DNA from 2 places in the Aliiglaciecola sp. NS0011-25 genome. Region 2 is predicted to be linked to the other one. Evidence: predicted binding sites of a transcription regulator. Region 2 holds the regulator's gene; the other holds the start of a gene.

Region 1 (3,544 bases), on a different contig from region 2:
CCCCCACTGCTGCCAAAATTGATATGCCAATCCGTGTTTTGTGCCAAACTATCTTTAGGTAAAGCGTTATATAAGTGCGATTTATTGGTTAAAGGGGAAACTTCGTCTAATAATAAAATATTCGACTTGCCTCTAGCGACAAGTGCTTTTAGTACCTCAGGAGACTTCACAAACGCATCTCCTGACACATTCCAAGATAGCACGTTGATACTCCCTTTATGACTTCCCCCCTGCGCTGCAGCATCAGGTTTGAAGTCGACAGAACGATTAGTTGATAAGTTTGCAGTAACAATTGTGTTTTCAGCTGATATGGCAGTTAAAGGGATGAACATCAGCAAAACGGTGAATATGATTGGCATAATCGTGTTTTTCTTATTGTGAATAAAAAACGGAGATTAGATTATAAACAATTTACTATTTAATGTCCGCAACCTCTCAGCCCCGCAGTAAGCTAAACAACTAAGCATTGTCATAAAACGAAAATACTGGTTTAACGAATTCTGAATATTTAAAGAAAAGTTGCCTTTTGTGCTTTTAAAAGTCAGTAATTAATGAAAAGATCTGTTTACTTTATCTTCATCGAGCAGCAACCCCATGGAACGTTTAAAACAAAGGATAGTGATTCTTGTCAGTCTGATAAGTTTAACTGTTAGCCAATTTGCCGTGGCGCAAGTAATTACCGATTCAGATCTGGAAGAAGAATCAAGTAAGGTTGAAGAAACCTTAACGGAAAAACGCGACGCCTCAGATGACTTAGCATTAAAAATTCCCTTTGCAATAACCCAATATAAAACCAATTATATTTTGCCAGTTACTTACGTAAAAGATCCTAACACTATTGGCGTAACTGAGCTGGATTCAGAAAACGTCGATAATCTAGAAGCAAAATATCAAATCAGTGTGAAGCTGCCAATTCACATTAACGATGACAACTTATCTGGGATATACGCCGGTTTCAGTGTGACATCTTTTTGGCAGGTGTATAACGATGAGGCATCAAAACCATTTCGTGAAACTAATTATGAACCGGAAATATTCTATTTTTGGAAAACCCATTATCGATTCCTAGGCATAAAATTTGATCAAGTTCACTTGGGCTTAAATCATAATTCCAATGGCCAAAGCGGGTTAAAATCTAGGAGCTGGAACCGTTTATATGCGTCTGCATTGTTTAGTGACAAAGACTCAGTGTATTACCTTAAAGCCTGGTATCGGATCCCAGAAGATGAAAAAGAAACAGTAAATAGCCCAGAAGGGGATGACAACCCAGACATTACCGATTATCTCGGGCATTTTGAGATCGGATATGCAAAAAAGGTCGGCAACTTCAATTTTCTGACTTTAGTCAGAAATAATTTAAAATCAGATAATAAAGGCAGCATAGAATTGAATATCACCTATCCTTTAAACAAAAGGTACGATGTCGTATTCCAATATTTTAACGGTTATGGTGACTCTTTGATTGACTACAACCGTCACCAACAACGTTACGGTATAGGAATTCAACTCAAATATTTGTAATGTGTAAAAAATGCGAAAGCGCCTGTATTTATTGCGCCCATTTAACCTTTAAACACATAGGACTATAATTTTTAATTATATATCAATAAGATAGAAAACATTAAGGTTGGCACGTAGTTCGCTTTACTTTGTCGAGTAGATTCAATTTTCGAAATAGGGTGAAGTATGTTTATTATAAAATACTATGGACTGGGCGGGATTTTATCATTAGCTCTTGCCTTGCTGATTGATAGCTTTTTGTTCAAAGTATTGTTTATCTGGATTGGCCTTTCGCTTATTTTGGTCACCTTTGCCTATTCAGTCCAATCACCTAAAATTTTTAGAAAAAAAATTGATGGTTCAATCCCATTCTATGTGAAGTGGGTTTTTGTGCCCTTTTTTGTTGGTGTGCAGTTGTATAACGCTTGGGCTCGTAAAAACGACAGCGTCCCGCCAATCCAAAAAATTCGTGACAAGCTATTTCTTGCCTGCCGCTTATTTCCTTCCGATATGCCAGAGCTAAATCATTTAGAAGTCAAAGCGGTACTCGATGTGACGGCTGAATTCGATGGGCTAGATGTTTCTGCCCATGGTGAAAATATGGACTATCTGAATGTTCCCGTATTAGATCATCAAACTCCTTCGAAAGATGATTTGATGCAAGCCATTAGCTGGATAGACAATCATATTAAAACCGACAAAGCCGTCGTTGTCCATTGTGCGCTAGGTAGAGGTCGCTCAGTATTGGTTATGGCCGCTTACTTGTTAAGTAAAAGTCCAGAATTGTCAGTAGAAGAAGCCATCAAAGAAATCAATCAAACCCGCGCCACCGCAAGGTTGAATAAACATCAGTTAAAAAAGCTAAAAGACTTGCACAGCCAAGGCGTATTTACTCAAAAAAATCGACTCGCTATAGTTGCCAACCCTGTTGCTGGCGGCGGTAAATGGCAAGACAGCAAAGAGGAAATTATTCAACGCCTGTCATCTCACTTTGATTTGCAAATATACCAAACAACGCCAGAACAAGATGGCAAAGAAATGGCTCAACAAGCCATAAAAGAAGGTGCAAAATGCATTATTGCATGCGGCGGTGATGGCACCTTGACAGAAGTTGCGACTCAATTGGTCAACACAGATTTAACGTTGGGCATAATGCCTATGGGAACCGCTAACGCGCTTGGTCACGCACTCTATGGCCCTTCTTCGAAAGTAACGCCTGTACCAGTTGCCTGCGATGCTATTATTGCCGGTAATGTTATGCAAATTGATACTGCAACTTGCAATGATGAACTTGTACTTTTAGTGGTAGGCATTGGCTTTGAACAGAAAATGATAGAAAAGGCTAATCGTGATGAAAAGAACAATAGCGGTCAATTCGCTTATTTAGGGGCATTGTACGATGCCATAGAAGTCAATAACAGCGCCAACTTAAATATCCAAATTGACGACAATGATCCGCAATCGATTCATACTGGAAGTTTAGTCATTGCCAATGCGGCGCCAGCCACCACTGTATTAGCACAAGGTGGAGGACTACCAGATTTTACTGACGGTTTGTTAGATGTTACTTGGCTTACTAATACCTCAAGCGCCAGTGAAAATTACTTAAAATTAGCGCAACTAGCGCTGCGAACCATGTTTGATAGTGGCGACGACGAAACTATTCAGCACACCACAGCTAAACGCATAACAGTCAAATCCGAAGGCAAACTAAAGTATGTAGTAGATGGGGAAAACAGAGAAGCTGATAGCATTCAAGTAACCCAGAACCCGCAGTCCTTGAAGGTCTTTTCTCAACCCAAAAACTAGGCTGGATGCCATGCAAGCGATACGATTTTCAATCAAGCAGTAGGTATTTACTGCTTGATTGAATTCGGCAAACTTACAACTCCCTCGAACATAAGTAAGTAATATTTACTCAAGCTCAATATATCACCAATCAAGAATTACCAATAAATACATATAAATCAGTAAGTTAAACTATGGCGTAAATATTGAATAACAAGTAAAGCATAGCGATTAAACAAGATTGGTAAGTAGCAAT
Region 2 (3,544 bases):
AAATACCAAAACTAGCCTAGAGCTTTTCTTGCCTAGAATTCGCTCTCGAACCAATTCAGCTAATTGATGCACCGAAAGTTTGTCTGTATCTAGATATAAGTCGGCGCGTTCCGCAATAGGGGCTAACAGTTGACCCTCTGCCTGAATCGCATCCGAAAGAGATTTGTTTTGACGAGATAACGGATGCAGTCGACGAGTTTCGCTGAAGCGTTTTATCAGCATGTCATCACTGGCATCTAAATAGACTATGGTCATGTCCCAAGTGGCAGGCAAATAATCAAGAATTTCGACTAATTCACCAGGTACCTTGGGAAGGTTTCTAACATCGATACTCACGGCCACTTGGTCATATTCATCCATAACCGTATGGGTTAGAGTCGGTAATAGGTTAACTGGGATATTGTCGACACAATAGTAACCTAAGTCTTCTAAAGACCTCAGTGCAATAGACTTTCCTGAACCAGAGCGGCCACTAATAATTATCAGTTTCATGCAACGATTGCCTCGTATAACTGAGCATTATCTTCTGCACGACGAATACGTTTCAGAATTTCCTTATCACTTAATTTTGTCGCGATGGTTGCTAAGGTTTGCAGGTGTCCGGCGGCTTTATCTTCAGGTACTAAAATTGCGAAAAATATGTCCACAGGACAATTATCCACAGCGTCAAAGTTGATAGAAGGATCACTGGTGATTAGAACTGCGACCACATCCTTTAAACCCGACAGTCTACCGTGTGGCAATGCAATACCATTCCCGATTCCTGTGCTGCCCATCTTTTCGCGGCTAACCAGACTATTTAAAATCGTTGTCTGATCAATGTCATCGATTTTTTCTGCCGCTATCAGGCTGATAGTTTCAAGAATTCGTTTTTTACTTGTCCCCTGGACTGCACAACTTGTGCAGTCAGGGGAAAGGATGTCTTTAATTTCCATTAATTAATCTAATATATGTTAATGACGCTTAATTTTTTCCTTGTGCTTGATTACCTGTCGATCAAGCTTATCTATCAATCCGTCAATTGCTGCGTACATATCGTTGTGCTCTGAGGTTGCAAATACTTCGCCTCCGCTAAGATGAACTGTCGCTTCAGCTTTTTGATTAAGCTTCTCGACATTAAGAATGACATGGACATTGTTGATATGATCAAAATGCCTTTCTAGCTTTGTAAATTTATTGTCTACATAATCTCGCAAAGAATCTGTAATTTCTACATGATGGCCAGTAAGGTTAATTTGCATATTAGCGTATTCCTTCTGTTGTTGAGCCTACAGCAGGCTCTTGCGTTGGTTAGACGGTGGGATCGATAAAGACTCCCGGTATTTTGCTATTGTCCTACGGGCGACCTGAATACCTTGGTCTGCCAGTAGATCAGCAATCTTACTGTCGCTAAGAGGCTTGGTAGGAAGCTCTGCTGCGACGAGTTTTTTAATTAATGCGCGAATTGCCGTTGAGGAACACTCTCCTCCAGAATCAGTTGCTACATGGCTGGAGAAAAAGTATTTAAGTTCATAAATTCCTCTAGGTGTATGCATATATTTCTGTGTGGTAACACGGGAAATAGTTGATTCATGCATATCTACCATTTCTGCGACATCATTTAACACCATTGGTTTCATCATTTCAGGTCCATGCTCAAAAAAACCAACCTGCTGCTGAACAATGCAGTTTGCGACTTTGAGTAAAGTGTCATTACGACTCTCTAGACTTTTTATAAACCACTTGGCTTCTTGCATATGCGACCGAATAAATTGACTATCACTGGTGTTTTTAGCGTTCCGGCTCATTGCCGCATATTGCTGATTTACATTCAGCTTAGGCAAACTATCGGGATTTAGCTCAACTTGCCAACGACCATTTTTCTTCATCACTGAAACATCTGGAATGACGTATTCAGATTCACCGATTAACAATGAACTACCAGGGCGTGGATTGAGTGTTTGCAATAACCGCATAGCTTCTCGTAATTCGTCTTCTTTTAGACGAGTTTTACGCATTAAAGTTCGGTAATCTTTACTGCCTAATAAGTCAGCATATTCGCTGATTAATAACTTAGCTTCATTTAACCAAGGGGTGTCAGGTGCAAATTGATTCATTTGTACCATTAAACATTCTTGCGGATTTCTTGAGCCTGAACCAATAGGGTCGAACATTTGAATACGTTTTAAAACGCATTCCACCTCATCAAGTTCAACCTCTTCATGGTCGAGACTAGCAAGAACATCTTCGGTGCTGATAGTGAGGTAACCAGACTCATCAATAGAGTCGATAATTGCGATTGCTATGGCAGTATCAACTTCAGAAAAAGGCGTTAAGCGCATCTGCCACAATAGGTGATCTTGAATATTTTCGGTTGTTTCACCTTGGAAAATTTGGTCGTCATCGCCGCCACTACCACCGCTTATTGAGGCGGGGGCTGAGGAGGCACTGATATATTCGTCCCATGTGCTATCTATGGGTAATTCGTCTGGGATATCTGCTTTTTCTAATGCCTCGTTTGTATCCATGGAATCAGAACTTGCGGATACCGTCTCCTCTGAGAACTTGTCATTACTGTCTGCTAAAGCGGAATCCCCAGTAGGGATATCTGAACCGTCTTCTACTTCTAAAAGTGGATTCGATTCTAACGCTTCCTGTATTTCCTGTTGTAAATCCAGCGTTGATAATTGCAATAGACGTATAGCCTGTTGCAATTGAGGCGTCATTGTTAGTTGCTGGCTGAATTTTAATTGTAACGAGGGTTTCATTTAGTTTTTTTATTCTTACTTGTTTAGCCACAAAGCTTTGGTTAAAAACAACATACCTCTACTATAGCTTGAATTGCTCGCCAAGGTATACATCTCTGACTTGTTGATTATTTAAAACTTCTTCTGCGGTTCCAGAAGCTATCAATTCACCATGACTCACAATATACGCTTTTTCACACACGTCTAGCGTTTCACGCACATTATGATCAGTTATTAATACACCAATACCTCTATCGCGTAGGTGTTGAATTATTTTTTTTATATCGTTTACTGAAATCGGGTCAACACCAGCAAAGGGTTCATCCAATAGAATAAACTCAGGGGCGGCCGCTAATGCACGAGCGATCTCGACTCTTCTGCGCTCCCCGCCTGATAAACTCATGCCAAGGCTGTTACGAATATGGTTAATATTGAATTCATCCAATAATGCATCCGCTTGCTCTTCTCGCTGATCAGAACTTAATTCTTTTCGGGTTTGCAAAATTGCCATGATATTTTGGTAAACGGTTAACTTACGAAATATAGATGATTCTTGAGGAAGATAACCAATTCCTTTTCGTGCACGGATGTGCATGGGTTGTAAGGTTAACTCGGTCTGATCAATATAAATCTCGCCTTTATCGAGTGGCACTAACCCAACAATCATATAGAAGGTCGTCGTTTTACCAGCACCATTGGGACCTAACAGGCCAACAATCTGTCCAGTAGAAACTTCAATGCTTACATCTCGCACCACTTGCCGAGATTTATAAGACTTCGCTAAATTGGTCGCTTTTAACGTTGCCATTAAGGTTTTT

Evidence for each region. Region 2 encodes sigma-54, which starts transcription at its own class of promoters, with help from an activator protein. Its sites were predicted from a motif close to GTTGGCACGNNNNTNGNNT; they were not measured.
Region 1: the regulator sigma-54 is predicted to act here: its motif matches at 1,627-1,645, upstream of ABWV72_RS00855 (diacylglycerol kinase family protein).

What each region holds. Positions count from the first base shown of each region.
Region 1 covers NZ_BAABWR010000001.1:181,174-184,717, forward strand. The annotation lists gene ABWV72_RS00845 (endonuclease/exonuclease/phosphatase family protein) at 1-359, opposite strand, end outside; gene ABWV72_RS00850 (phospholipase A) at 595-1,521, shown strand; gene ABWV72_RS00855 (diacylglycerol kinase family protein) at 1,687-3,309, shown strand.
Region 2 covers NZ_BAABWR010000020.1:77,189-80,732, forward strand. The annotation lists gene rapZ (RNase adapter RapZ) at 1-492, opposite strand, end outside; gene ptsN (PTS IIA-like nitrogen regulatory protein PtsN) at 489-935, opposite strand; gene hpf (ribosome hibernation promoting factor) at 954-1,241, opposite strand; gene ABWV72_RS16710 (RNA polymerase factor sigma-54) at 1,269-2,747, opposite strand; gene lptB (LPS export ABC transporter ATP-binding protein) at 2,809-3,534, opposite strand; gene lptA (lipopolysaccharide transport periplasmic protein LptA) at 3,534-3,544, opposite strand, start outside.